DNA from 2 places in the Lysobacter sp. H21R4 genome. Region 2 is predicted to be linked to the other one. Evidence: predicted binding sites of a transcription regulator. Region 2 holds the regulator's gene; the other holds the start of a gene.

Region 1 (15,106 bases), 1.0 Mb from region 2:
GGCCAGCCGGGCCAGTTCGTCGGGCTTCACCCGCAGCTTGAGGATGATCGGCTTGTAGCTGCGGGTGACCTTGCGCGCGGCGAGGAAGTCCTCGATCTCCTGCTCGGACAGGTCGATGATCCCGGCCAGCCCGGGCAGCCAGTCTTCGGGGTCACCGGCTTCGCGCGGGGTGACCTCCAGGCGGAACGCGGGCACGTTGTCGGCCAGGATGCGGCCCTTGCGGTCGTAGATCAGGCCGCGGCCGGGCACCACCGGGCGCAGCTTGATACGGTTCTGCTCCGCACGCGTGGCGTACTCGTCGTGATGCCAGACCTGCAGGCGGTAGTAGCCCAGCGCGAGTCCCGACAGGACCAGGGTCACGCCGATGAAGGCGATGATCACGCGGGTGCGGAAGTGGCGGACTTCGGCCGCGGCGTCCTTGAGCACGCGTCGCGGGCGGCGCCGTATCGGGCGCACTTCTCAGCTCCTGCGCCAGCTGCCCAGACGCAGCGCGTCCAGCAGCAGGAACACCGGCGGCCACAGCGCCATCCCGGTCAGCGGCGCCAGCCAGAACATCGCCGGCAGCGAGGGAATGCCGAGGGCCACGTGTACCGCGGCGACCACGATGCGGTCATTGAGCAACAGGCCGCCGATCGCCAGCGCCTGCTGCCACAGCGGAAAGAAGCGCAGGCGCGCGCGGAAGCGCTGGATGATGAAGGTCATCACCACCAGCCGCAGTGCCTGCTCGCCGAGCAGGCCGCCGAAGGTGATGTCCGCCAGCACGCCGGCCAGGAATGCGAAGCCCAGGCCAACGCGCTCGGGATCCTCGATCACCCAGTAGGCGACCACCAGGGCCAGCCAGTACGGGCGCAGGCCCTGCAACAGCAGCGGCAGCGGCAACAGCCCCAGCAGCAGGGCGGCGACGATGCTCGCCGGCAGCAGCCACGGTTGGTAGCGGCGGGTCATCGCCGGTCACCGGAGGCGGGGGCGGCCGCCGGTACGGGCGGCGCATCCGGGGCGGCCTTCGGTGCAGCGTCCGCGGGGCCCGTCGCGGGGCCAAGAGCAACCTCCGGCGCTTCTTCCGCGTCGCCGTCCAGGGAATCGCTTCCGGTGGCCGATGACCGCTCGTCCGGACCGCCGCGCAGCAGCAGCACGTCGCGGCCACGGTCCAGCTGCGCTGCCGGCATCACCTCGCCGATCAGGAACGCGCGGCTGTCATCGGGCTGCAGGGACACGATCGTCCCCACCGGGAAGCCGGCGACGAAGCGCCCGCCCAGCCCCGAGGTCAGCAGGCGGTCACCGACCTTGACGTCGCTGGACAACGGGATGCTGTGCAGTCGCAGCATGTCGCTGCGTCCCTCGCCGTAGGCCACCAGGCGAACGCCGTTGCGCTCGATCGCCACCGGCACCGCGTGCGCCGCGTCGGTGACCAGCAGCACGGTAGCCACCGCCGGCTGCACGTCGATGATCTGGCCCAGCAACCCGCCGGCGTCGATCACGCTCTGGCCCAGGCGGACCGACTCGTTGCTGCCCGCGCCCAGCACCAGCCGTTGCCGGGTGGGGTCCAGGTCGATGTCCAGGATCGGCGCCAGCTGCACGTCCAGCTGGTTGTTGTGGGCCGCATCGAGCAGTCCGCGCAGGCGCGTGTTGTCAGAGGCGAGCGTCTGCAGCCGGGCCATGCGCGCGCTGTTGACCAGCAGCTCGTTGCGCAGGCGGCGGTTGTCCTCGGTCAACTGGCGCATCGTGCCGGCGTCGTCGTACAGGCGGGTGATCGCCCGGCCCGGCCAGCCCGCGGCGATCCACAGCGGCTGCACCAGCAAGGTGGCATGCCCGCGGGCCTGGCTCAGCCAGCCGCCGCGGTGGTCCAGCACGATCAGCACCACCGCCAGCGCCAGATAGGCCGACAGCCACAGCGTTGCGGACACGTCGCCTGGACGGTTCGGAGTCGAAGGGCTGGCGTAGGAGCGCAATGGAAGGGAAACCGGCTGATCTGGCGTGGCGGACCGTCAATGGTGGCACAGGCCGCCGGCCCACCCGCCGCGGCATGCTCCGGTGTCGCGGCGATCAGGCACGGCACCACGCCGTGCCGGTCACCGCATCGCCATTACTCGGGAGCGAAAAACTCGTTGCCGTGCATGTCCAGCAGGTCCAGCGCGCGACCGCCGCCACGGGCGACGCATGTCAGCGGGTCCTCGGCGACCTGCACGTGCACGCCGGTCTCCTCGCTCACCAGCCGGTCGAAGTCGGCCAGCAACGCACCGCCTCCGGTCAGCACGATGCCGCGCTCGGCGACGTCGGCACCCAGCTCCGGCGGGGTCTGTTCCAGCGCCAGCTTGATCGCGGTGACGATGCCGGCCAGCGGCTCGTGCAGCGCCTCCAGCACTTCGTTGGCGGTGATGGTGATCATCTTCGGCACGCCCTCGGCGAGGTTGCGCCCGGTGATCTCCATGCTGGTGTTCTCTTCCTGCTGGTAGGCGCAGCCCAGCGTTTCCTTGATCCGCTCGGCCGTGGCCTCGCCGATCAGGGTGCCGTAGGTGCGGCGGACGTAGGCGATGATCGCCTCGTCAAACCGGTCGCCGCCGATGCGCACCGAAGCGGCATACACGATGCCGTTGAGCGCGATCACGGCCACTTCGGTGGTGCCGCCGCCGATATCGACCACCATCGAACCGCGCGCCTCGGCCACCGGCATGCCGGCACCGATCGCGGCAGCCATCGGCTCCTCGATCAAATAAACCTCGCGGGCACCGGCCTCCTCGGCCGATTCCTTGATCGCGCGCCGCTCGACCTGGGTCGAGCCGCACGGCACGCACACCAGCACCCGCGGGCTGGGCCGCAGGAAACGCGACTTGTGCGCCTTGCGGATGAAATGCTTGAGCATTTCCTCGGTGTAGGTGAAGTCGGCGATGACGCCGTCCTTCATCGGCCGGATCGTGGTGATGTGGCCCGGCGTGCGGCCCAGCATGAGCTTGGCCTCCATGCCGACGGCGGCGACGGTGCGGTTGCCGCCGACCACGCGGTCCTGGCGCACCGCGACCACCGATGGCTCGTTCAGCACGATTCCCTGGCCGCGGACGTAGATCAACGTGTTTGCCGTGCCCAGATCGATGGACAGGTCGTTGGAAAACATGCCGCGAAACTTCTTGAACATCGTCGATTGGGCCGTGGGAGGGGTGCCGGAAGCGGCCGACAAGACTAGCAACCGCCCCCTTGCCGGGCAAGGAGAAATGGCGTAACCCGTCGCTAATGGGCGTTTTTGGTAGCCCACCGCGGCGGCGATCCGGCGCCCTGCGCGGAAGCCCCTCGACCGGGGCGGCAACGCGGCCCGGCTGGCCGCGACCCCGGCCAGCGGATATTCTATGCGGTGCGCACCAAGCGGTGACCTGCGCCCCCACCCATCCGTCAAACCACGCTCCCGCCAGGAACCTGCCGGCGGAGCTCCCCGGAGTGCGATTACCGATGTCAGCCCTGATCTGCGGCTCGCTGGCCTACGACACCATCATGGTGTTCCCCGACCAGTTCAAGAACCACATCCTGCCGGACAAGGTGCACATCCTGAACGTCTCCTTCCTGGTGCCGCGGATGCGCCGCGAGTTCGGCGGCTGCGCGGGCAACATCGCCTACAACCTCAAGTTGCTGGGCGGCGACCCGATCCCGATGGCCACCGTCGGCCAGGATTTCGGGCCGTACCGCGAGTGGTTCGAGCAGCAGCAGATCCGCCTGGACCACGTCAAGGTGATCGACGAGCTGTTCACCCCGCAGGCGTTCATCACCACCGACCACGACAACAACCAGATCACCGCCTTCCACCCCGGCGCGATGATGCGCTCCTACGAGAACCACGTGCGCGACGTGCCCGGCGTGACGATCGGCATCGTCAGCCCGGACGGCTACGAGGGCATGATCCAGAACGCCAACGAGTTCGCCGAGGCCGGTATTCCGTTCATCTTCGATCCCGGCCAGGCGATGCCGCTGTTCAACGGCGAGGAACTGCGCGCCTTCATCGAGCAGGCAGACTACGTGACCGTCAACGACTACGAGTCCAACCTGCTGCAGGAGCGCACCGGTTGGGACGAGGCGACGATCGCCAGCAAGGTCAAGGCCTACATCGCCACTCGCGGCCCCAAGGGCGTGATCATTCACGCCGACGGCCAGGTGCATGACGTCGCTCCCGCGCACGAGAGCCGCATCACCGACCCGACCGGCTGCGGCGATGCGTTCCGCGCCGGGCTGATCTTCGGCATCCAGAAGGGCTACGACTGGCCGACCATCGGCCGCATCGGCAACCTGATGGGCGCGCTGAAGGTCGAGCACCCCGGCACCCAGAACCAGCGCTTCGACTACGACGAGTTCGCCGAACAGTTCGTGCAGCAGTTCGGGTACGCGCTGTAGCAGGCCGGACCGGTTACGCCGGCCCCTGAGCTTTGTTCCGGTCGAAGTTGAGCATCCACGGGGTGCCGTAGCGGTCGGTGAACATGGCAAAGCGCTCGGCCCAGAATGTCTCACCCGGAGGCATCTCGACGGAACGTGCGTCTTTGGCCAGCGCGGCGTGCACGCGGTCGAACTCCGCCAGCGATGGCGGGGAAATGGCCACGCGGAAGCCCTGCGGCTTCTCGTACATCTCACCGACCCCGTCAGAGGCCATGACCGTGGCGCTGCCCAGCTTCATGGCCATGTTGAGCACCAGGTCGTCGCCGCCGGGCATGCGACTTTCCGCATCCGGCGCATCGCCATTGTGCGCTACATCCGTGATCTGCCCACCGAGGACCTCGGCGTAATGGGTCATCGCCTCAAGGCAGTTTCCCTCGAAGAACAGATAGATCGTCGGTTCCATGGTGGTTCTCCCTTTACGTTGGCGTTGTGTCGATTGCGCGTGAATGCGAGCCGGACGGCCAGTCGGCCGGCTTTCCAGAATTAGTTCCAGCCCGGCATCCGCTCGGGATCGAGGCCGCCGACTTCGAATGAGGCAGTGCGTTTGACGCCGGCCTTGACCGGGAACTCGATGCTGAGCACGCCGGCCTGTTTGGCCAGCTTCCAGAGAGTCTTCTCGTCCTCGACGAACATCGCGATCGCATCGTCGGTGTCGGGGCGGCTGCCGGCCATGGAGCGCGGCTTTTCCCCGTCGACGGTGACGGCGAGCTTGCAGCCCTTGTAGCAGTCGAAGTCGCCGACCTCCAGGACGAGGTAGCTGCTGCGGCCCCACTCGGGGTGGTCGCGGAAGATAAGGCGCACCGGCCGGGCGGCGGTGCCGTCGGTCTCGACGTTTTCACGCGCGTAGATCGCCGCCGACAGCTGCTCCTTCTTGCCGACCGGCTGGGTCTGGTAGGACCACAGCCCTGTCAGTCGCCTCGTCTCGCGTATCTCATTGGCTTTTGCAGCCGCCTCTTGGTGGCGACCGGCGATGCGTTCGGCGGCCGCGCTGTCGGGGTATTCGGCGATCAGCACGTCACCGTGCGCCTTGGCCAGGTCCCACTTGCCGGCATCGAACTGGGCGTCGAAATCGGCCGCTATCGCCTCGGCCTGGCGGTCGAGCGCGGCGGCCTGCTCGGCGCGGGCGATCTCGGGATCCGGCTCGGGCTTGCACCCGCCAAGGAGCACCGCGCACGTCAGGGCGACGAGCATCGGCAATCCGCGCGTCAGTTGTGGACCGGATTGCGGTGGGTGGTCGGCGGGCTCGAAGGGTTTACAGGTCATTGCGCGGTTCTCTTTTAGTGCAGGACTCAAGCGTGCCTGATTTTGAGTCGTTCTTCCCGCATCCGATGGGGTTCGCGGCGCGGCTGCCGTGTGGCTCGATCGCTTCGATGGGATCTCTGGTCGGGGCTTTGGCGGGAGAGCCGGGGATGAACGCCCTTGCGGCGAATGTCCTCCGGCACCGATGAGGCCGGTGCCTCCTCCTTTATTTCGCCGCAAGGGCATTCACCCCCGTCATTGCGACGACGCGGTGGTTGCAGGAGCGAGAATCCACCAGTTCCGGCGCGGTCTGTATGCCTTCCGGGCGAAATAAAGGAGGAGGCCTCCGCCGCAGGCGGTGGCCGGGGGACATTCGCCCGGAAGGCATACAGATCACGCCCCCCGAAAATCACCGGGATGAGCGCGGAGACGAAAGCCGGATACAACGCGACCGCCCGGGAGGCGGCCGCGAAGAAGATGTCCAATCAACTGAGCGATCAGTCGACCGGCTTGGTCACCGACTTGTCGCCCTTGGCCTCGGCGATGACGGCGTCCACCGAACCGGTGGTGATTGGGTGGTAGCCCGGACGCGCCTGGGCGAGCACCTTCTCGGCCATTGCCAGGCCTTCCGGAGTCTTCACCAGCTCGGCGTAGGTCGGCATGATCAGCTTGCGGCGACCGACGCGCTCCAGGAACGCGGCAATCGCGTCGTTGGCTTCCGGGTAGCCGCTACGCACGGTCAGCGGGTACCAGCGCATCGCGATCTCGCCGTTGGGGGTGCCGGTGAACTTGTAGGCAGCGTCAAGCGCGGCCAGCTGCTCGTGGCTCAGCGTCTGCGGCATGCCTTCCAGAAAGTGCAGCCACTCCTGCGTGCTCCACTTGGCGGTGACGTCCCTGGCCGGCAGGGTGCCGTCGTCCAGCCAGGCCTTTCGCACGGTGTCGACCGCGTCGAACTGCGGCGACTTCGTCACCGGCGCGGACTCGGGGATGCCCTGGCCGTAGATCCACTCGTCCAGCTCGGCCTCGGTGACCTTGCCGGGGTGCTTGGCCAGCAGGTTGTCCTTGGCGTACTGGATGAAGGTCGTGGTCGGGATCGACTGGAACGCGAAGTGGTCAAAGTAGCCGCGCAGGAACGGGTCGAAGTCCTCGCGGCCGAAGCGGTGCTCCAGGAACATCATGAACCAGGCGCCCTTGTCGTAGGCGACCTCGGTCAGGGTGTCGCCGGCCTTGACGTGGATGTCGGGACGGATCGCCAGCGCCTGCGCCTGCGGCTCCATGTCGCCGATGGTCTTGCGCAGCTCGTTCTGGGCGATCGCCGCTTCCATGTTGGCGAAGTCCTTGCCGTACAGGGACTCGATGATGCGGTTCTCGACGTAACTGGTGATGCCCTCGTTCATCCACTGGTCTTTCGGGCTGGAGAAGGTCACCAGGTTGCCGGCCCAGCTGTGCGCCAGCTCGTGCGCGATCAGCGAAACCAGCGACTTGTCGCCGACGATCACGGTCGGGGTGGCGAAGGTGATGCGCGGGTTTTCCATGCCGCCGTAGGGGAACGACGGCGGCAGCACGAGGATGTCGTAGCGGCCCCAGCGGTACGGGCCGTACATGGCCTCGGTGGCCTCGATCATCTTCTCGGTGTCGGCGAACTCGGCGGCGGCCTTGTCGACCATGGCCGGCTCGGCCCACACGCCGCTGCGGTCGGAGATCGGCTTGAACTCCAGGTCGCCGGCGGCGATGGCCAGCAGGTAGGACGGGATCGCCTGCGGCATGGCGAAGGTGTAGTCGCCGTCACGCTCGGCTTTGGGGTCGTTGTCGGCGCTCATCAGCACCATCACGTCCTTGGGGCTGGTCACGTGCGCGGTGTAGGTGAAGCGCACTCGGGGCGTGTCCTGCAGCGGCACCCAGGAGCGCGCGTGGATCTGCTGCGATTGGCTGAACATGAAGGGCTGCTTGCCGCCCTCGGTCATCGCCGGGGTCAGCCACTGCAGGCCGGATGCGTCCGGCGAGGTGCGGTAGGTCACGCGGACGCGCTCGTTGCGGTCGGGCACCTGGATCGTCAGCTTGCTGCCCAGGCGCTTGTCGGCGTCGGCCAGCTCGTACTTGAGGTCGGTCCACTTGTCGTCGCTGCGCTCACCGACCACCTTCTCGATGGTCAGGTCGCGGGTGTCGAGCACCAGCTCGTTGGCGTCATCGGCGACCCAGTCCAGGTCGTAGGTGGCGCTGCCGCTGATTTCCCTGGCCTCGAAATCGACGTTGAGGGCGAGCGCGAGGTCCTTGATGCGGACCTTGTCGGGCTCGGCGTAGGACAGCGAGTCGTACTCGGCGGGCGCGGCGGTGGCCACATCGGCATCGGGTTTGGCGGCCGTATCCGCGGCCGGCGCGTTGTCGCGCGAGCAGCCGCCCAGTACCACGGCGGCGGCAAAAAACAGGGTCAGGATCGAGGAGCGCATGGGCAGGCCCGGGGTTGCAGGACAATCCCCGAGTGTAGCCGCGCCCGCGCGGGGCGCGAAGTGACTTCCGTCCTACACCTTGTAGCCGGTGTGGATGGCGACGATGCCGGCGGACATGTTGCGGTAGCTGCAGCGGGCGAAACCCGCGCCCTCCATCATCGCTTTGAGCTCGTCCTGCGGCGGGTGCTTGCGGATGCTCTCGGCGAGGTACTGGTAGCTGTCGGCATCCCTGGCGAACAGCTGGCCCAGGCGCGGCAGGATCTTGAAGGAATGGAAGTCGTAGATCGGCTTGAACCACTCCGGCTTCACCTCGGAGAACTCCAGCACCCGCGCCTGGCCGCCGACCTTCAGCACGCGGTGCATCTCGGCCAGCGCCGCGTCCTTGTCGGTCACGTTGCGCAGGCCGAAGGCGATGGTGACCAGGTCGAAACTCGCGTCCGGGAACGGCAGCTTCTCGGCATTCATCTGCACGTAGTCAAAGCCGGCGACCTTGCCCTTGTCGGTCATCCGGTCGCGGCCGACGCGCAGCATCGCGCCGTTGATATCGCCCAGCACGATCGAGCCGGTATCCCCGACGCGATCCTTCAGCAACAGCGCGATATCGCCGGTGCCGCCAGCCAGATCGAGCACCCGGTCGCCGCGCTTGACCTGCGCGGTGGCGACGAAAAAGCGCTTCCAGATCCGGTGGATGCCCATCGACATCAGGTCGTTCATCAGGTCGTAGCTGCCGGCGACCGATGAGAACACTTCCCCGACCAGCTTCTGCTTGTCCCCGGTGGGAACATCGCGGAAGCCGAAATGGGTCGTGCCGGCGGGATTGGCCTGCGCCGCCGGGGCGGCGGTGGACGCATCGGGCGCGCGCGCGGTGTCGGCGGCGGTATCGGAGGCGCTGCTGGGGTTTGGATCGTTCATGCGCCGATTATCGCACCGCCCCGCCGGCGTTGCGCTCACGTGCTCGACATCCCGCGTGGGCGCGGCGACGATCCCTCCATCCAACTCTACCGGCCGACCGATGATCAGCACCCCCGACTACCCCGCCCTGCTCGCCACCGCTGTCGCCGAAGCCCGCCAGGGCCTGGCCGAAGGCGGCATCCCGATCGGCGCCGCGCTGTACCACGCCGACGGCCGCCTGCTGGGCTGCGGCCACAACCGCCGCGTACAGGACGGCGACCCGTCCAGCCACGGCGAGACCGACGCCTTTCGCAAGGCCGGCCGCCAGCGCAACTACCGCGACACCATCATGGTCACCACCCTGGCCCCGTGCTGGTACTGCAGCGGCCTGATCCGACAGTTCAATATCGGCACCGTGGTGGTGGGCGAGTCGGAAACATTCCGCGGCGGGATCGACTGGCTGCGGGAGAACGGCACAACCGTGATCGATCTGGCGGACAAGGATTGCATGGAGATGATGCAGGGGTATATTGCGGCTAATCCTGAGGTCTGGAACGAGGATATTGGGGAGTGAGGAGACTTGTCCTGACGTACTCAAGCAAAGCGTAGCTCCTTAGCTTCGCCGGGATGGTGAGGGCCACATTCGTGACGCGCCGCGCCCCTCCAATGCACCACGGACGCTCATCGATGGCGCTTTTTTCGTCACCGGTGGCGCTCCAAACCTCAAGCGCGCAGCTTTCTGCCTCTTTCGTGAGGTTCCTCGGCTCACGCGCGGCCCTTTTCCCCGCGAACGTGAGCCTCCAACCTCGATGGCCGGCGCTTTTTGCGCGACCAATGCCCCTCGAAGCCTCAGCACCGGGGCTTTTTTGCTCAACATCGGCACCGGCTGCTCGGCACATGGAGCTTTTAGCGCGGACACCGAGGCGTCAAAACGCCAATCGAGACACCTTCACCTACCCGTCCCCGGCCGCATACCCGGTCTCGGCGGCGTGCCGCGGCTGCCTGTAGCTATCGAACGTAGACTTGCTCCCTCCCCACGCGGACATCTCCCGATGATCAAACTGGTAGGCGGCGTCGAGGTCCAACCCATCCACCGGGCGTCATGCCATTGCGGCGCGGTCGAGCTGGAGCTCGACCTGCCCGACGGGATCGTCGATCCGCGGCGCTGCGACTGCTTCATCTGCCGGCGCAAGGGCGCAATCGTCGCCTCGGTCCCGTTGGACGGCCTGCGTGTCACGAAGGGCTCGGAGCAACTGGCGCTCTACCAGTTCAACACCTATACGGCGAAGCACTACTTCTGCCGGATCTGCGGTATCTACACGCATCACCAGCGTCGGTCCGATCCCAGGCAGTACGGCTACAACGTCGGCTGCCTGGAGAGTATCAACCCGTTTGATCTGCCCGACGTCGTCACCGAAGACGGCGTCCACCACCCGGCGGATGCGCGCGATCGATGAGAGCCTATTGCGGTGACTCAGCGGTGGCGTAGCGCTGCGATGCGTCCCCCTCGGGCGCCACGGCATTGCGGTTGCGGCCCGCGCGCTTTGCCTGGTACAGCGCGCGGTCTGCGCGCTCCAGCAGGTCATCGGCGGTCTCGTCACGGCGGTGCTGGGCGACGCCGGCGGAGAAGGTGATGCACCGGCTGTCGGTCCCGCAGTTCGCTACCGCCCTTCGCATCCGTTCCAGCAGGCGGCAGATGCCGTCGACGTTGCCGCACGCCAGCACCACGAATTCCTCGCCGCCCCAGCGGCCGATCGCGTCGGTGGTGCGCAGCATCGCCGTCGCGCGGCGGGCGAATTCCCTGAGCACCTCGTCGCCACCGGCGTGTCCGAGCTCGTCATTGATGGCCTTGAAGTGGTCGATGTCGATCAGCGCCACGCAAAACGGGGCGAACTCACGCGAGGACAGCGCGGCGCTCCGCTCCAGCAGCGTTCGCATGGAACGCCGGTTTGCAATGCCGGTGAGTTCATCGCTCACCGCCAGCCGCTCGACCTGCGAGAGTGCCTGCATGAGCGCTTCGCGCTGGCGGTGGAGCTTGCGCCGGACACTGGACAGGCGCGCCACAATAAACCCCAGCGGCGGCAGCACCACCAGCAGCATCAGCACATTGTTGATGTCGACCATGAGCGGCGTCATCGCGCCGTGCTGCGGGATCCATTGCGGGAACCACGCACGCAGCATCACCGCCGCGACCAGCGCGAACAGGTTCAAGACCGTCAGGAACGCGATCTGCCGCCACTGCAGGGCGAATGCGCCGAATACGATGGTCACGACCATCGGCAACAGGGCCGCGGTGCGCATTGGGCCGATGAGCAGGTAGCCCCAGTTGGCACAGAGCACGCCGATGGACAGTTGCCAGATGGTCAGCGACGGGTCCTGGAACCGCTCGGTCCAGCCGCTGCGAAGGGCGACATAGCCGGCCAGAAGTCCGGCGAAGACGAAGCCCAGCCAGAGCAGGGTCGCGGTCTTGCTCATCCATCCCTGCAGCACGCCGGCGATCAGCCAGATCGCCGCGCCCATGTAGATGTAGCCCGCGATCAGCCATTGCATCAGTCGTTCCCTGCGCCGCGGGTGGGCGCTGCCCACCAGGTCCACCATCCGGGAAAGTAGCGATTGCATTGTTCTGGCGCTCCAGCACGGCTACCGGGAGGGTTGACCTATTGGACCTATCGGCCGGCCCGGCAGAACCTGAAGGGCGTTCGCGAAATTTGTGTGTTCCACAATCACAGCCCGTGAAGTGCGGCCAGGCCTCAACTTGCCTGCACCGGGGCGACGGGCTACAACTCCCTGTTCACAGGGGAGGTCACAATGGGTTTCTTGAAACGGCTTTTCGGCACGCAGGCGCCTGAACCCGCGGCGCCGGTGTTGCCTGAGCCAGGCAACGCCGCACGCACCATCCGCTACGACGAGACCCTCGTCGACAGCCTCAAGCACGACCACGAAGAGCTCGTCGCGATGTACACGCGCATGGGCGAGGACGCGGCTGCGGGCCGCTTCGATGGGCTCGACGCGGCGCTGCAGGAGTTCAAGGTGCGCCTGGAATCGCACCTGCTGACGGAGAACGTGCGCTTCTACGTCTATCTGGAACAGATGCTGGCCGACGACGCCGAGAACACGGCGCTGATCCGTGGTTTCCGGCGCGAGATGAACTCCATCGCGCGCGGCGTGGTCGACTTCGTCGCCCGGTACCGCAAGGAGCCGGTGAACGCGGCGAACCAGGCGGAATTCCTGGCCGCCCATGGCGAAGTCGGACGGCTGCTGACCCAGCGCATCGCGCGCGAGGAGTCGGAGCTGTACGTGCTGTATCACCTGTGAGGTGCGCAGCGCGTTTTAAGAGATGATGTCGGCCTCTTCCCCTGCACTCCCGGCGGCACAGGTGCCCAAACCGATTCCGACCACCAGCGACGGCCCCGGCCGCAGACCGGCGATCAGCCGCGAAGACCTGATCGAGGCCGCGCTGGCGATCCTGGGCCCGAACCGCAGCGTCTCCACGCTCGGCCTGCGCGAGGTGGCGCGCGAGGCGAAGATCGCGCCCAACAGTTTCTACCGGCATTTCCGCGACATCGACGAGCTGGCCGTGGTGCTGATCGAGCGCGCCGGCACGTCCTTGCGCGCCATCATCGGGCGGGCGCGCAATCGCGCCGACCCCAACGGCGGCGTGGTGCGCAGTTCGGTGGAGGCGTTCTTCGATCAGCTCCGCGCCGACGACAAGCTGCTGCACCTGCTGCTGCGCGAAGGTCTGGTGGGCTCGGATGCGTACAAGGAGGCAGTCGACCGGCAGTTGCGCTTCTTCGAGGAAGAGCTGCGGGTGGACCTGATCCGGCTCTCCAAGCTCAACCGGGTGCCGATGCACGAGCCGGCGCTGGTGGCCCGGGCGATCACGCGGCTGGTGTTTGCCGTCGGTGGCAGCGCGATGGACCTGCCGCCGGAGCGCTACCCGCAGCAGATCGACGAGCTCACCACGATGGTGCGGATGATCGTCAACGGCGCCCAGGCGACGAATCGGGCGGCCGGCGGGCTTGGGTCCAGCGCCTAGAGGATGTAGCGGCTCAGGTCCGGATCCTTCACCAACTCGCCCAGGTTGGCGTCGACGTAATTGCGGTCGATGGTGATCGCCTGGCCGTCGCGGTCCGGCGCCTCATAGCTGAGGGTGTCCAGCAGACGCTCCAGCACGGTGTGCAGGCGGCGGGCACCGATGTTTTCCTGGCGCTCGTTGACCAGCGCGGCGATCTCGGCGATGCGCTCGATGGCATCGTCGGTAAACGCCAGGCTGACGCCTTCGGTCTTCATCAGCTCGATGTACTGGACGGTCAAGGCCGCCTTGGGCTCGGTCAGGATGCGGATGAAGTCGCCCTTGGTCAGCGCCGACAGCTCGACCCGGATCGGGAAGCGGCCCTGCAGCTCCGGGATCAGGTCCGATGGCTTGGCCATGTGGAACGCGCCGGAGGCGATGAAGAGGATGTGGTCGGTCTTCACCGAGCCGTATTTGGTGCTGACGGTCGAGCCTTCCACCAGCGGCAGCAGGTCGCGCTGCACGCCTTCGCGGCTGACATCGCCGCCACCCACGTTCTCACCGCGCTTGGCGACCTTGTCGATCTCGTCCAGGAAGACGATGCCGTGCTGTTCGCAGGCCTCGATCGCGGCCTCGCGGACCTCGTCCTCGTTGACCAGCTTGCCGGCTTCCTCTTCGATCAGCAGCGGGCGCGCGGCCTTGATGGTCATGGTCTTGGTGTTGGTCTTGCTGCTGCCCAGCTGGGAGAACATCTGCCGCAGCTGCTGGCCCATCTCTTCCATGCCCGGCGGCGCCATGATGTCCACGCCGCTGACGTTGACCGCGGTCTCGATATCGATCTGGCGCTCGTCCAGCTCGCCGGCACGCAGCTGACGGCGCAGCTTGATGCGGGTCTCCGATTCCTGCGCGGACGGCTCGGCCGCGGCCGCCTGCGGATCAAAGCCGATACCGCCGCCCAATCCGGTGACACGCTTGGGCAGCAGTGCATCCAGGATGCGGTCCTCGGCGCGCTCCTCGGCCTCGGTGCGGACCTTCTGCTTGGCCTGCTCGCGATACAGCTTGACCGCGGTATCGGCCAGGTCGCGGATGATCTGCTCCACGTCCTTGCCGACGTAGCCGACCTCGGTGAAGCGGGTCGCCTCGACCTTCACGAACGGCGCGTTGGCCAGGGTCGCCAGGCGCCGCGCGATCTCGGTCTTGCCCACGCCGGTCGGGCCGATCATCAGGATGTTCTTGGGCATGACCTCGTTGCGCAGGTCGTCAGCGAGCATGCTGCGGCGCCAGCGGTTGCGCAGCGCGATGGCCACGGCGCGCTTGGCGTCCTGCTGGCCGATGATGTGGGTATCGAGCGACTGCACGATCTCGCGCGGCGTCATCGTGGCGCTGGTGTGGTTGAACTTCATGCTTACAGCTCCTCAACCACGACGTTGCGGTTGGTGTAGATGCACACGTCGCCGGCGATGTTGATCGCCTCGGTCGCGATGGTGCGGGCGTCCAATTCGGTATGCGCGTACAGCGCGCGGGCGGCGGACAGGGCGTACATGCCGCCCGAGCCGATGGCGATGATGCCGTCGTCGGGCTCAATGACATCGCCGGTGCCGCTGATGATCAGCGAGGTTTCCTTGTCGGCCACGGCGAGCAGCGCTTCGAGCTTTCCAAAGCGGCGCTCGGTGCGCCAGTCCTTGGCCATCTCGACGGCGGCGCGGGTCAGCTGGCCGTGTTTCTCGAGCTTGGCTTCGAAGACTTCAAACAGGGTGAAAGCATCGGCGGCGGCGCCGGCGAACCCGGCGATGACCTGCTCATCGCGGCCGAGGCGGCGGATCTTGCGGGCGTTGGACTTCATCACCGTGTTGCCCAGGGTGACCTGGCCGTCACCGGCGATGGCGACGCGGCCGTTGCGGCGCACCGAGACGATGGTGGTGGCGTGGAAGACGGTGGGGTTCTGGCTGGGATCCATGTGGGCTCCGTGGTCGAACCTCATGGATGGGGGTCGCGCGGCGCTGTTCAAGCGCTGGGGGCTGAATGGTGGGGATGCGCGGGGGCGGCTGCCGGGGACCGGCCGAGGTGCTGGCTGGTTGCGTATGGGATCCTCCGGGGCGGCTGCCGG
Region 2 (15,106 bases):
CTCGGCCCCGACGCCGCTCCGGCGTCGGAACCCGCGACTGCCACGCCCGCCGCGCCCGTGCTGCAGGCGGTGCCGGACCCCGATCCGGATATCTCCGCCATGCGCGAGGAACTGACCTCGATGCGGCGGATGATCGAGCGCGAGATGGGCCAGTTCACCACCGAGCGGCTGCGGGGCTCACCGGCGCGCGCAGCCGCCTACGACATCCTGCTGGGCTACGGCTGCGACGAGTCGCTCGCCCAGTCCGTGGTTGCCAAGCTCAACCCCGCGTTGCCGCCGGACCAGGTACGCGCACCGATGCTGGCCGAGCTGGCGCGGATGCTCACCGTGCTGCGCAGCGAACCGATCGACGAGGGTGGCGTGATCGCCCTGATCGGCCCGACCGGCGCGGGCAAGACCACCACGGTGGCCAAGCTGGCCGCCCGTTTCGCCGCCCGCCACCGCGCCCGCGACGTGGCCATGGTCACCACCGATACGGAACGCCTGGGCGCGATCGAGCAACTGCATGCGCACGGTCGTCGGATGGGCATCACGGTGTGCGAAGCGCGCGGCGCGGAAAGCCTCACCCAGACGCTGGAACAGCTGCAGGACTACCCGCTCGTGCTGGTGGATACCGCCGGCTACGGCAGCCGCGACCGCGCCCTGCTGGGGCAGATCACCTGGCTGCGGGCAACGCGCCAGCTGCGCAGCCTGCTGGTGATGCCGGCCAACGCCCATCCGCACGACCTCAATGAGCTGGTCCGCCGCTACCGCATCGCCAGCCCGGAAGCCGTGGTGCTGACCAAGACCGACGAGACCGGACGCCTCGGCGCGGCCCTGTCGGTGGCCGTGCGCAATGGCCTCAGCCTGGCGTACACGACCCACGGGCAACTGGTTCCGGGCGACCTGCAGGCGGCCAACGCATCCAATCTCGTCCTCCAGCTGGAGAAACTCCGACGTGCGGCCGATAACCCCTTTGTCACCGAGGACGAACATGCCAACGCCTGACCTCCATTGCGCCGTCGACCTGGCGAGCCCCCCGGCCGCCGCACCGGTTCCGCCGGTGCGCGTCATCGCCGTTGCCAGCGGCAAGGGCGGGGTCGGCAAGACCAGCGTGTCGGTCAACCTGGCCATGGCGATGGTCAATGCCGGCCAGCGCACGCTGTTGCTGGACACCGACCTGAGCCTGGCCAACGTGGACGTCATGCTGGGCCTGTCGCCACGCTTCACGCTCGCCGACGTGTTCGCCGGTCGCTGCGAGCTCCAGGACACCTTGCTGGAGGGCCCGGGTGGATTGCTGGTCGTCCCGGCCGCGTCGGGCAAGCGCCACATGACCGAGCTGTTGCCCCAGCAGCACGTCGGCCTGGTGCACGCCTTCAGCCAGCTCGACGTCCCGATCGACACGATGGTGATCGACAGCGCGGCGGGCATTGCCGACGGGGTGCTGACCTTCTGCCAGGCCGCCCAGGACGTGATCGTGGTGGTCTGTGACGAACCCGCCTCGGTGACGGACGCCTACGCGCTCATCAAGGTGCTCAACCGCGACCGCGGTGTCAGCCGCATCCAGGTGCTCGCCAACCAGGTGCAGAGCGCGGCGGAAGGCCGGCAGTTGTTCGGAAAGCTCGAGCGGGTCGCGTCCCGCTTCCTGGACGTCACCCTCAACTACCTGGGCGCCATTCCGCGTGACGAGTGGCTGCGCCGGGCGATCCAGCGCCAGGAATCGGTCATGGAGGCGTTCCCGTCCAGCCCGTCGGCCGTGGCATTTCGCGATATCGCCCGCCGGGCCAGCCAATGGCAGTCCCCACCGGGTCCACGCGGCCACGTGGAGTTCTACATGGAGCGCCTGATCACGCCTACCCGGAGTGCCGTCGCATGAGCCTTGCCGCAGCCGCCTATCGCGCTTCCATGCCGCGCCACGATGCTGCCGAAGTGGTCGAGCGCCACGGCGAACTGGTACGCCGGATCGCCCACCACCTGGCCGCGCGCCTGCCCTCCAGCGTCGAGGTCGATGACCTCATCCAGGCCGGCATGCTCGGCCTTCTGGATGCCGCCCGCAATTTCCAGGACGACCAGGGCGCGGCCTTCGAGACCTACGCCTCGATCCGCATCCGTGGCTCGATGATCGATGAGATCCGGCGTGGCGATTGGGTGCCGCGCTCGGTGCACCGCCGCTACCGCAATGTCGTTGCCGCCACGCGACGCGTCGAGCAGCTCACCGGTCGCTCGGCCACGACCCAGGAGGTCGCCGCCCAGCTGGAGGTCAGCCTGGAGGACTACCACCGGATGCTGGAGGAGGCCTCGCGCGGGCAGCTGATCAGCCTGGACGCACACACCGAGGAATACGACGGCGAGCCCCGCGTCGCGGCAAGCGGGGCCACGCCGGCCAGCGCGTTCGACTACAGCGAGTTCCGCGAATCGCTGGGCGGCGCCATCGGCGAACTGCCCGAGCGCGAACAGCTGGTGCTCTCGCTGTACTACGAGCAGGAGCTGAACATGCGCGAGATCGGCGCGGTGCTGTCGGTCAGCGAATCGCGCGTCTGCCAGATCCACGGCCAGGCGATGCTCCGCCTGCGCGCACGCCTGGGCGACTGGCGCGAGACCGCGCTGGATGCCGACGACTGATCCAGAACCCGCCTGCCACCCGGGACCACCGCCCGCCTTGCACACGTCAACCAACGAGTACCCATGAACAAGAACATCCGCATCCTGATCGTCGACGACTTTTCCACGATGCGTCGCATCGTCAAGAACCTGCTCAACGACCTCGGGTTCACCAACACCACCGAGGCCGACGACGGCACCACCGCGCTGGTCGAACTGAACAAGGCCAGCTTCGACCTGGTGATCACCGACTGGAACATGCCCGGGATGCCCGGCATCGACCTGCTGCGCGCCATCCGCGCCAATCCGACAATGGCGAAGACCCCCGTGCTGATGGTGACCGCCGAGGCCAAGCGCGAGCAGATCATCGAAGCCGCGCAGGCAGGGGTGAACGGCTACGTCATCAAGCCCTTCACCGCTGCGACCCTGGGCGACAAGCTGGGCAAGGTCTTTGAGCGCGTGGGAGCCAGTGCGTGACCGACCACGACCGCGAGGTGATCATCCAGCGCCTGCACGCAGCACTGTGGGCGCTGGAAAACGATGACCATGCCGGATGGCGCGCCAACGTCGATGCGCTGATCGAGTGGCGCACGCAGCCCTTCGTGCAGGGGCTGGCGCGGCTGGCGCGCGAGTTGGAACAGGCCCTGGGCGAACCCGGCGGGAACGCGCCGAACGCGGCATCGCTTCCCGATGCCTGTGCACGCCTGGAGCATGTGGTCACCCTGACCGAGCAGGCCAGCATGCGCTCGCTCGACCTGGTCGACGAGTGCGGGGAGTTGCTTCGCCAGTTGCCCGTATCGGGTGATGCGGCCGCCGGCGAGGCCGTTGCGGGCATCCGCTCGCGGCTGTCCGAGCTTACCGCCGCGCAGGGCTATCAGGACCTCACCGGGCAGATCATCCTGCGCGTGGTTGCGCTGGTGCGTGCGGTCCACATCGGACTGGGCGAGGTAACCGCCGAAGCGGACCGCCCGCTGCAGATCTGCAACCGCGGTTTCGGCCCCGCGGTGCGCGGCGTGGATCCCGAACCCGTCAGCCAGGACGATGCCAACTCGCTGTTGACGTCGCTGGGCCTGTAGGACCGTGGACGTGGCCTCGGACATTTGCGCCGACTTCCTGATGGAGGCGCGCGAGATCGTCGACCAGCTCGGCGAGCAGATGGTCGCGCTGGAGCACGCGCCCAACGACCGGGAATGCCTGAACGCCGTGTTCCGCGGTTTCCACACCATCAAGGGCGGCGCGGGATTCCTGGATTTCCCCGGCATGGTCGCGGTCTGCCACGCGGTGGAAGACCGCTTCGATCTGGCACGCAACGGCGCGATGCCGATGGACTCGACCGCCTTCGACGGTGCGCAGCAGGCACTGGACCTGCTGGTGGACATGCTGGACTGCATCGCCGCCGGTGATGCGCTGCCCGATCCGCCCGCCGCGCTCATCGACAGCATGCGCGTGCAGGCGGCTCCGATCGCGGGAGAGCCGGTGACTGCGGCCGCCGGCGCAGGCGATGACCTGGACGATCTGGATTTCGAGGCGTTGCTGGACAGCCTGCACGGCAGCGGTGGCATCCCCGGCATCACGGCGACCGCGGAAGGTCTCAGCGGACACGAACCGCCGGTGCCGCCGACGCCGTCGCCAACGCCGGCGGTCACTCCATCTCCCCCGGCGCCCGCGCCGGCCGCGCCTGCGAACCCGCGCAAGGCGCAGACGCCTGCCGCGCACGATGAGCCGACCGTCCGCGTGGACGTGCGGCGGCTGGACGCCATGGTCAACCTGGTCGGCGAACTGGTGCTCGCGCGCAACCGGCTCAAGACCCTGCGCCCGCGCCTGCACGACGAGGAACTCGATCGTGCGGTCGGGGCGCTGGATGGCGCCACCTCGCGCCTGCAGTCGGCGGTGATGATGGCGCGCATGCAGCCGGTGGGACGCGTGTTCGCGCGCTTCCCCAAGCTGGCCCGGGATGTGGCCCGGCAACTCCAGAAAAACGTCGAACTGGTCGTCGTCGGCGCGGAAACCGAGCTGGACCGGAACCTGGTGGAAGCCCTGGCCGATCCGCTGGTGCACCTGGTGCGCAATGCGATCGACCACGGCATCGAATCACCGCAGACCCGGCGCGAGACCGGCAAGCCCGAACAGGGACAGGTCCGCCTGTCCGCGCAGCAGGAAGGCGACCACGTCGTCATCGAGGTGCGCGATGACGGCGCCGGGATCGACCCGGACCGGATCCGCGACATAGCGGTACGCAAGGGACTGATCGACGCCGATGCCGCCGCGCGGCTGCCGTCCGATGAGTGCCTGCAACTGCTCTTCCTGCCGGGCTTTTCGACCCGCGCGGAAGTCAGTGACCTCTCCGGCCGCGGGGTGGGCATGGACGTGGTGCAGTCGCGCATTCGCGAACTGTCGGGCCAGGTCCAGATCCAGTCCGAGCCCGGCCACGGCTCGCGGTTCGTGATCCGGGTGCCGCTGACCCTGGCGATCCTGCCCACGCTGCTGGTGGAGATCGAGGCGGACGTCTACGCCTTGCCGCTGGTGCGCGTGGTGGAGGTGCTCGCGCACCTGCCCGGCACGCCCATGTCGATCGACGGCCAGGACGTGATCGACCTGCGCCGCGAACCCCTGCCGTTGCTGGACATGCGCCAGTGGCTGGGGCTGGCGAGCGCGCCGTTGGCCCTGGGCGAGCGCACGGTGGTCGTGCTGCAGACCGGCGAGCAGCGTTTCTGCCTCGCGGTGGACCGCGTGCGCGGCCGCGAGGAGGTGGTGATCAAGGCGCTTCCGCGCACCGTTCGCGGGCTGCCCGGCTACGCCGGCGCGAGCCTGATCGGCGACGGACGCATGTCCTTGATCCTGGACGTCGATGCGCTGTACCGGACCGGCGTGCGTGGCTCGCGCCGGCTCAAGCAATCCCTGTCGTGACCGTTAACTGAAGCCATGGACAAACTCAGCGTCATAGGCACCGTACTCGCCCTGGTCGCACTGATCGGCGGCAGCATCCTGAAGGGTGCCGGTCTTGCCGGTCTGTGGTCGCCGGCGGCGTTCGTGGTGGTGATCGTCGGCACCATGGCGGCCATCCTGGTGCAGACGCCGATGGAGACCTTCATGCGGGCGATGAAGATCGTGCGCTGGGTGTTCCGTCCGCCCTCGCACGACCGGCCCGCGCTGATCGCGAAGATCGTGGAGTGGAGCACCACTGCCCGACGCCAGGGACTGCTGGGACTGGAGCCGGAGGTCGCAGTCCAGGACGACGCCTTCGTGCGCAAGGGCCTGCAGATGGTGGTCGATGGCCTGGAGCCCGAGTCCATCCGGCAGATGCTGGAAATCGAGTTGCACGGTCAGTCGCAACGCGACCTGGCCGCGGCCAAGGTGTTTGAAGGCATGGGCATCTACGCGCCCACCCTCGGCATCGTCGGCGCGGTGCTGGGTTTGATCGCGGTCATGAAGAACCTGGCCGACCCGAGCAAGCTCGGCTCCGGCATCGCCGCGGCTTTCACCGCGACCATCTATGGCATCGGCACCGCCAACCTCGCGCTGTTGCCGGCAGCGAGCAAGTTGAAGGGCCTCATCAACCAGCAGGCGGAAGAGCGCGAGATGGTGATCGAGGGCTTGATCGCGATTGCCCAGGGCGAGAACCCGCGCAACATCGAAACCCGCCTGAACGGCTTCGTGCACTGACATGGCCAGGCGCGTCCAGCACGAGGAGCACCAGAACCACGAGGCGTGGGCGATTCCCTACGCCGACCTGATGACCCTGTTGCTGGCGTTCTTCGTGGTGATGTACGCGATCTCCTCGCTCAACGAGGGCAAGTACCGCGTGCTGGCCGACTCGCTGTCGTCCGCCTTTGGCGGGCCGCCACGCACCATCAGCCCCATCCAGCTGGGCAAGACCCAGCTGCGCGGGTCGGCCTTTGACCGTCCGTCCATCCAGACCGCCGCCTCCAAGGCCGGCCCGGCGGCGGCGACGCCGATCAACTCGCCGCGCATGTTGCAGGTGCTGGACATGCCCACCTTTGGCCATCCCCAACGCAGCACCGAGGCGTCCCCGGCGGCGGCTGCGGCCATCCTGGAGATCGAGAACCGCAACCAGGGCGAGCTGCACCAGCTGGGACAGCGTATCCAGGAGGCACTCGCGGAACTGGTGCAGAAGAAACTGGTGACGGTGCGCCGCGGACCCGCCTTCCTTGAGGTGGAGATCCAGAGCGACATCCTGTTTGCCAGCGGCGTGGCAAAGCCCAGCCCGGTCGCGGTGGAGACGGTCCGCAAGCTGGCCGTCATCCTGCGCGACGAGCCCAACGCGGTTCGGGTGGAAGGCTATACCGACGACATGCCGATCGCGACCGCCCGCTTCCCGTCCAACTGGGAGCTGTCCGCTGCCCGCGCCGGCAGCGTCGTCCACGAGATGATCGCGGCCGGCGTGCAGGCGGCGCGGCTGGCGATCGTCGGCTACGGCGAGCACCAGCCCGTGGGCGACAACGCGACCTTCGAAGGGCGCAACGCGAACCGGCGCGTGTTGCTGGTGATCCTCGCATCGCCGCAGGGTCCCGACGCGATCACCGCGCCATTGCCACCGGCCGTGGCTGCGACCGACGTGCGTGCTGGCAGCGCGAGCGCCGTGGCACAGGGTGCGCGCGCGACCGCAACGGCGCCAGAGCGTGCCCCATCCAACTCCGGAGCCGGCTGACATGCAGATCTGGGCGATTGCCAACCAGAAAGGTGGCGTGGGCAAAACCACCACCTCGCTGTGCCTGGCGCGCGGCCTGGCCGTCATGGGCCATCGCGTGCTGCTGATGGACCTGGATCCGCACGCCTCGCTGACACGGGCCTTCGGCATTCCCGCCGATCCTGCCCCCGCCGGGACCCACGACGTGTTCTCCAATGCGAGCGTGGAGCTGACGACACTGTCGCGCCAAACCGAGATCGACGGCCTGCTGATGGTCGCCGCGCAACCGGCGCTGGCAACACTGGAGCGCCGTGGCGCGACCCAGCCCGGGCTCGGACTATCGCTGAGCCGCGCGCTGCATACGGCGCAGGACCATTACGACTACGCGCTGCTGGACTGCCCGCCAACGCTGGGCCTGCTGATGGTGAATGCCCTGGCAGCGGCGGACCGGTTGATCGTGCCCACCCAGACCGATCCGCTCGCGATGCACGGGCTGACCGACATGCTGCGCACCGCCGACATGGTCGAGCGCTCGCGTCGGCGCCCGCTGCCCCGCCATATCCTTCCCACGCTCTACGACCGGCGCACGCGGGCCGGCGTGAACACGCTGGACCAGTTGCAGGAGCGCTTTAGGGGCGTGGTCTGGCCCAAGGCCGTTCCGATGGACACGCGCTTGCGCGATGCCATGGCCTTGACCACGGCCACTGCGCCCACCGGGCGTGGCGCGGATGCCTACCACAGCGCTTTGAACTGGCTGCTCAATGCCATTCCCGCACAGCAGAAAGCGGCATGAACGCCCAGACGGTCGACGACTACCTGGACGAACTGCTCGCCTCGCCAATGTGCGACGCGGTGGCCCCGGCCGACGCCGCGCAAAAGCAGGCGGCAACCATTTTCCACCGTGCGGACACGGTGGACCCGGTCACACGCGACCTGCCTGCCCCCGCACCACTTCCCACAAAGCAGGCGGCGGCACCCGCGCCGGCTGCCACGTCCGCCAGCACAAAGCAGGACCAACATCCCGCAGCCCGCCCGGCCTCGAACGCGTCCGGCAACCGCTGGCTCCGTGCCGCGCTGGGCAAGGACCGTTACGCGTTCGAACTGTTGCGCGTGCAGGAAGTCGTGCGCGTCAGCCCGATCATCGCGCTGCGCGGTACGGCCGCCGCGATGCTGGGATTGATGAACCTGCGCGGCCGGGTGGTACCGGTGTTCGATCTCGCGCGCTGGCTCGGGACCGGCAAGGTCGAGCCCGACGAACATGCCCGCATCATCGTCGTGGAGCGTAATGACGAGCTGATCGGAGTGCTGGTGTCCGCCGTCGACGACGTGGTGACCCTGTCGCGCGAGCACATCGAGCCGCCGCTGGCCGGAACCGACGCCGGGGGCATGGTGGGCATCGCACGGATGGGCGCGCTGCCGACCGTTCTGCTGGACGCCGACGTCCTGTTCAATTGACGGCACCGCCCGGCCGGCACCACGCGCTCGCACCGCCCTAAAGCTTCCCCATACGGTGCCGTTAAAGCTCTTGACCGTTTCGGCAGCCATCCTGATGAATGAACTATCGCTACAGCCTGACCTGGGCATCGAGCACGTCGCCGACCTGCGTTCCTCGCTGGCAACGCAGTTCGAAAATGCCGAACCCGTCGTCCTGACCGGCGACCGGGTCGCGCGCGTCCATACCGCCGGGTTGCAGCTCCTGCACGCGTTCGTCCGCGACCGCGCCCTGGCGGGACGCATCACCACCATCACCCTGCCCTCTGCGGCCCTGATCGACGCCGCGAATGTGCTGGCATTGGCCGAAGGCCTGGGCCTGGCATCGCAACCCGCCGGATTTGACGGACCAGAGAACAACGGAGATTCCGTATGAGCGCCAATTTGTTGATCGTCGACGACTCCACCTCCATGCGGCAGATGGTCGCCTTCGCGCTGTCGTCGGGTGGCTACACCGTGCGCGAGGCGGAGGACGGGCAGGCGGCGCTGGAAATCGCCCGCACCACGCGCTTTGACGCGGTGGTCACCGACGTCAACATGCCGCGGATGGACGGCATCGAGCTGATCCGTCAGCTGCGCCAGCTGCCCGACTACAAGTTCACGCCGCTGCTGATGTTGACCACCGAATCGGGTGGCGACAAGAAACAGGAAGGTCGATCCGCCGGCGCGACCGGCTGGCTGGTCAAGCCGTTCGACCCTGAGCAACTGCTCGCAACAATCCGCAAGGTCCTCGCCTGACACCATGGACATCACCCAGTTCCACGCTGCGTTTTTCGAGGAAAGCCGGGAAGGACTGCAGGCCATGGAAGCAGGCTTGCTGCGCCTGGAAAGCGACCTGGGCGCAGATGCCGGCAGCGCGACGGATGCGGGTGACACGATCAACACGATCTTCCGCGCAGCGCACTCGATCAAGGGCGGCGCGGCGACCTTCGGCTTTGGCAACGTCACCGACCTGACCCATCTGCTGGAGACGCTTCTTGACGAGGCGCGCGCAGGCCACCGCCGGCTTGACCCCGGCGCGATCGACGCGCTGCTCGAATCGGTGGACGTGCTGCGTGGCCTTCTGGCCGTCGCCGAGCACGGCGGCGAAGTCGACCGGCCGGCGATGGAGCGTGCCCACGCCGGGCTGAACCGCCTGCTCGCGGTCAATGCCCCCGATGCGGCCAGCGTCGTCGCTGAAGCGGATGCCGGCGATGACCCCGGCCACTGGCGCATCGGCTTTCGTCCGGACACCTCGTTGTTCATGACCGGCAACGATCCGCTGCGCATCCTGCGCGAGCTGGCCACTCATGGCGAACTGGCGACCACTTGCGTCGATGAGCGCTTGCCCGCCTTCGACGCGCTCGACCCCTTCGAGGCCCACCTGGCCTGGGACCTAATGCTTCCCGGCAGCGTTCCGCGCGCCGCGATCGATGAGGCGTTCGCCTGGGTGGAGGATCAATGCGAGCTGACCATCCAGGCCGTCCAGGCCGCGGGGCCAACGGCCGTGCGGGACACCGCGGCCTCAGCGATCGCCAATGATGGGCCGTCGACTTCCGCCAATGGCCTGCCTGCATCGACGCGCGGCGCGAACGCGGACGCCGACAGCTCGATCCGTGTCGCGGTCGCCAAGGTGGACGCACTGATCAACCTGGTCGGCGAGCTGGTCATCACCCAGGCGATGCTGCGACAGCGCTCCGAGCACCTGGACCCGGTCGCCAACGAGACGCTGCTGACCGGCCTGGGGCAGCTGGACCGCAACACCCGCGACCTGCAGGAGGCGGTGATGAGCGTGCGCATGCTGCCGGTTGAGTTCGCTTTCAGCCGCTTCCCGCGCATGGTCCGCGACCTGGCCTCGCGGCTGGACAAGAAGGTCCGCCTGCGCACGTTCGGTGAGGCGACCGAGCTGGACAAGGGCATGATCGAGAAGATCGTCGACCCGCTCGTCCACCTGATGCGCAATGCGATCGACCATGGTTTGGAGTCGGCCGCCGAACGTCGCGTCGCGGGCAAGGACGAGACCGGCACGATCACCATGAACGCCTCCCACCAGGGCGGCCACATCATGATCGAGGTCAGCGACGACGGCCGCGGGATGGATCGCGATCGCATCATGCAAAAGGCGGTCGAGCGCAACCTGCCGCTGCCGGAAAATCCGACCGACGCGCAGATCTGGGACCTGGTGTTCCATCCCGGATTTTCCACCGCCGACGCGTTGTCCGACCTGTCGGGCCGCGGGGTCGGCATGGACGTGGTCAAGAGCAACATCCTGGCGCTGGGCGGACAGGTCGAGATCCGCAGCGAGCGCAAGCTTGGCACCACCGTATCGATCCGCCTGCCGCTGACACTCGCGATCCTGGACGGCATGTCGGTCGCGGTCGGCGACGAGGTCTTCATCCTCCCGCTCAACATGGTCATCGAGTCGCTGCAGCCGCAGGCGCACGAAATCCGCACCATTGCCGGCGACACCCGGGTCCTGCATGTACGCGACGACTACCTGCCGCTGATCAACCTGCGCCAGCAGTACCGTCTGCCTGCCGACACCGTCACCGCCACCGCGCCGATTGCGGTCGTGGTGGAAAGCGGTGGCCGCCGCCTGGCGCTGGAAGTGGACGAATTGCTCGGCCAACAGCAGGTGGTCGTGAAGAACCTGGAAACCAACTACCGCCGCATCCCCGGCATCTCCGGCGCGACCATCCTGGGTGACGGGCGCGTCGCGCTGATCATCGACGCCGGCGGTATCGCCACGGCCACGCCGTTGTCCGCCGCCGCCTGAGCCCGCCCCAATCCACCGCCATCACCGATCGCCGCAAGGACACACGCCATGACCAGCCCCACGCTTCTCGCCCCCCGCGCCATGCCCTCGCAACAGGGCACGGATGTCGATACCGACAGCAAAGAGTTCCTCACCTTTGCGCTGGGCGAGGAAGAATACGGCGTCGACATCCTCAAGGTGCAGGAGATCCGCGGCTACGACGCGGTGACGCGGCTTCCGGATGCACCCGACTACATCAAGGGGGTGATCAACCTGCGCGGGACGATCGTTCCGGTGATCGACATGCGCCTCAAGTTCAACCTGGCCAATGCCGACTACACCGCGGTGACGGTGATGATCGTCCTGAATGTCTCCGACCGCATCGTTGGGATCGTCGTGGACAGCGTGTCCGACGTCATCCGGCTGGCCAGCGAGCAGATCCGCGTGGTGCCCGAGCTGGGCGCGACGATTGACCGCCAGTTCCTGACCGGCATCGGCACGCTGGACGAGCGGATGCTGATCCTGCTGGACATCGAGCGCCTGATGACGAGCACGGAGATGGGCCTGGTGGCCGCTGCCACCGCTCTCCAATAGGGCGCGATCGGGATAGCGTTGCTGCCGATTCCGAAACCAATAAAAAACGCGCCGGGTGGCGCGTTTTTTATTGGGGGCGTCGGTGCCCGGGCAAGGCCCGGAGCTCGCCAGACCTCAGAGATTGAAGTCCAGACGCACCTTGCCGCGGCCGCCGCCCGGCGCGAAGGTCCACTGCTTGACCGCGCTCACCGCGGCAGTCTCGAACGTGCGTGCAGGACGCGCGTTGACGACCGAGACGCTTTCCACGTTGCCGCCGGCGCCCACGGTGAATTCCACCTCGACGAAACCTTCCGTGCGGCTGCGGGCCGCGTCCGCCGGGTAGGTCGGCTCAACGCGCTTGATCGGGCTGAGCGCCTGCGACTGCGCCGGGAACGCGAAGGCCAATGCGAGCGCAGCAATGGCAAGGGTGTGATAACGGGACATGGGGAACTCCTGGAGGGTGGGAAAAGCCGCGTGGAATTGGCTCGGCGTCTTGCAGACAGCGGAGGCGGGAACGAATGCTCCTGCCTGCACTTCCCCACATCGGCCGCGACCGGCGTTTCTTTAGCGGCACGCCCGGTTCCATTCCATTCCTAAAGTTTCTGTTCAGGCAGCCGTTGTCCCGGGAGTCGACCCGCAAGATCCACTAACCGAGGCCTCCGATGTCCACTCGTCATACCCCTACCCTGATGGAACGTGCATTGGCCCCGTCCATGCGGCTTATGGCGCGCTTGCGCTTCCACCAGAAGGCGCTGGTCATCGGTGCCGCTTTCATGCTCACCTGCGGCCTGCTGGCCGGGATCCTGGTGGTTCGCACGACCGTCGAGATCGGTGCAGTGAAACAGCAGCGCGCAACGGGGGAAGGCCTCGCGCATCTGCAACGCTCGATGCTGGCGATGCAGAGCCATCGGCAGATGAGCACGCGGAAATCAGCCAAGGACGAGGTGCCGGCACAGGAACTCGCTGCGGCGGCAGGCACCGCCGCCAGCCAGCTCGATGCCGCCGCACGCTGGTCCGGACAGGAGATCAACGATGCCGACGTCGCCAACGCGTTCAAGCAGGCGCAGGAGGGCTGGCGCCGGGTCAGCGCAGGCGAGGCCGGAGGCGACGTCACCCAGTCGACGATCCAGCAGGTACGCGACCTGATGGGCCTGGTCGCAGAGCGCACGGGCCTGGCGCACTCCCAGGAGCCGACGGTGCTCTACATGGGCCGTGCCGCCAGCGAATGGCTGCCGACACTGGCCGAGTACACGTCGCAACAGGGCGAAGTGGGCCTCCGCGTGCTTGGCGAAGGCGCGATCTGGGTCGATGACCGCACCGGCCTGGCGGTTTCGCGGACGATGCAGGACTTCCTGCGCAGCCGGATCGAGCTGGAATTCAACAACGCCACCCAGCGCATGCCGGTATTGGCCGAGATTGCCGGCAAGCCGGTGCAGAGCGCGCTGGAGGCCATGGGCAAGCAGAACACCGCCATCGCGACCCACATCCTCGACGCCGACACCCCGGAGCTGCCGGTCGCCACGATGGCCGCGCGCGAACACGCGACCCACCTGGCCATGGCCGCCGCAATGCTCGGGTCGATCAACGCCCTGGATGCCGCCGCTGCCGCGCAGATCGCCAGCATGACGCGCTCGGCCGTGCTCACCGGCGCGCTGGTCCTGCTGATGCTACTGGTGGCCGCCTACCTGTTCCTCGGCTTCAGCCGCAGCACCCGCAACTCCCTGGTCCGGATCCAGCAGGCGACCGAATCAATCGCCGCGGGCGAGTTCCCCGAGCGTGTCAGCGTGGACAGCCAGGACGAGCTTCGCGACATCGGCCGCAGCCTGGAGCGCGCGGTCGGCAGCCTGCGCACGTTCGCCGGCGCACAGCGCGAGGTGTACGAAGCCCACCAGGCCGGCAACATCGAGGAGCGACTGGACGCCGCTGCATTCCCCGGCGCGTTCGGCCAGATGGCCGAGGAGATCAACACCCTGGTCGCCTCGCATATCGACATCACCCGCAAGACCATCGACATGGTCGCGGCGTATGCACGCGGCGACCTGTCCGGCGACATCGAGCGCTTCCCGGGCACCAAGGCCGAGGTGACCGCCGCGGTGGATGCGGTGAAGGCGAATACCCAGGCGGTCACCGCCGAGATCAAGATGCTGGTGGATGCCGCGGTTGCCGGTGACTTCAGCCAGCGCGGCGACGCTGAGCGGTTCCAGTTCGTCTACCGCGACATGATCGTGGGCCTCAACGAACTGATGGGCAGCGCGGACCGCGGTCTGAGCGAGGTCGGCGAGTTGCTTGCCTCGATGGCCCAGGGCGACCTGACCCAGCACGCAGACACCAACCTGCCCGGACAGTTCGGCCGGCTGGCGAATGACGCCAACGACACCGTGCAACACCTGGCCCGGATCGTTGGCCAGATCCGGGAAGGCAGCGATACGATCAGCGCGGCGGCCAGCGAAATTGCCGCCGGAAACAACGACCTGTCGCATCGCACCGAGCAGCAGGCCGCATCGCTGGAGGAGACCGCCTCGTCCATGGAGGAGCTCACCTCCACCGTGCGCCAGAACGCCGAGAACGCCCGCCAGGCCAACCAACTGGCGATTGGCGCGGCCGAGGTGGCCGGTGTCGGTGGCGAAGTGGTGGGCCGCGTGGTCACCACGATGACCGGCATCAACGAGTCTTCGCGCAAGATCGTCGAGATCATCAGCGTGATCGACGGCATCGCGTTCCAGACCAACATCCTGGCGCTGAACGCGGCGGTCGAGGCCGCGCGCGCCGGCGAGCAGGGCCGCGGCTTTGCGGTGGTCGCCTCCGAGGTGCGTTCGCTGGCACAGCGCTCGGCGGCGGCGGCGAAGGAGATCAAGACCCTCATCGACGACTCCGTCAGCAAGGTCGAGAACGGCAGCGCCCTCGTCGGCCAGGCCGGCAAGACCATGGACGAGATCGTCAACAGCGTGCAGCGGGTCACCGCGATCATCGCCGACATCTCCGCCGCCTCGCAGGAGCAGAGCACCGGGATCGAGCAGGTCAACCAGGTGATCAACCACATGGACGAGGGGACGCAGCGGAACGCTGCGCTGGTGGAAGAA

What was found. The regulator FliA, encoded in region 2, starts transcription of late flagellar genes. The targets are predictions, from matches to a motif close to TAAAGTTTNNCNNNCNNNGGCCGATAA.
Region 1: INQ40_RS11860 (GGDEF domain-containing protein) is a predicted target of FliA. The motif match lies at 11,654-11,680, and genes of this name have one in related genera.

What each region holds. Positions count from the first base shown of each region.
Region 1 covers NZ_CP063772.1:2,597,669-2,612,774, forward strand. Annotated here, with positions in the region: gene mrdA (penicillin-binding protein 2) at 1-447, opposite strand, end outside; gene mreD (rod shape-determining protein MreD) at 460-945, opposite strand; gene mreC (rod shape-determining protein MreC) at 942-1,904, opposite strand; gene INQ40_RS11820 (rod shape-determining protein) at 2,084-3,130, opposite strand; gene INQ40_RS11825 (carbohydrate kinase family protein) at 3,439-4,371, shown strand; gene INQ40_RS11830 (VOC family protein) at 4,385-4,813, opposite strand; gene INQ40_RS11835 (hypothetical protein) at 4,894-5,673, opposite strand; gene INQ40_RS11840 (M1 family metallopeptidase) at 6,147-8,096, opposite strand; gene ubiE (bifunctional demethylmenaquinone methyltransferase/2-methoxy-6-polyprenyl-1,4-benzoquinol methylase UbiE) at 8,169-9,008, opposite strand; gene INQ40_RS11850 (nucleoside deaminase) at 9,109-9,561, shown strand; gene INQ40_RS11855 (GFA family protein) at 10,040-10,444, shown strand; gene INQ40_RS11860 (GGDEF domain-containing protein) at 10,449-11,606, opposite strand; gene INQ40_RS11865 (hemerythrin domain-containing protein) at 11,796-12,302, shown strand; gene fabR (HTH-type transcriptional repressor FabR) at 12,328-13,023, shown strand; gene hslU (ATP-dependent protease ATPase subunit HslU) at 13,020-14,402, opposite strand; gene hslV (ATP-dependent protease subunit HslV) at 14,405-14,956, opposite strand.
Region 2 covers NZ_CP063772.1:752,450-767,555, reverse strand. Annotated here, with positions in the region: gene flhF (flagellar biosynthesis protein FlhF) at 1-987, shown strand, start outside; gene INQ40_RS03430 (MinD/ParA family protein) at 974-1,855, shown strand; gene INQ40_RS03425 (RNA polymerase sigma factor FliA) at 1,852-2,601, shown strand; gene INQ40_RS03420 (chemotaxis response regulator CheY) at 2,665-3,057, shown strand; gene INQ40_RS03415 (protein phosphatase CheZ) at 3,054-3,656, shown strand; gene INQ40_RS03410 (chemotaxis protein CheA) at 3,697-5,487, shown strand; gene INQ40_RS03405 (flagellar motor protein) at 5,503-6,243, shown strand; gene motD (flagellar motor protein MotD) at 6,245-7,249, shown strand; gene INQ40_RS03395 (ParA family protein) at 7,251-8,021, shown strand; gene INQ40_RS03390 (chemotaxis protein CheW) at 8,018-8,683, shown strand; gene INQ40_RS03385 (STAS domain-containing protein) at 8,778-9,095, shown strand; gene INQ40_RS03380 (response regulator) at 9,092-9,457, shown strand; gene INQ40_RS03375 (chemotaxis protein CheW) at 9,462-11,474, shown strand; gene INQ40_RS03370 (chemotaxis protein CheW) at 11,556-12,047, shown strand; gene INQ40_RS03365 (energy transducer TonB) at 12,162-12,470, opposite strand; gene INQ40_RS13005 (methyl-accepting chemotaxis protein) at 12,689-15,106, shown strand, end outside.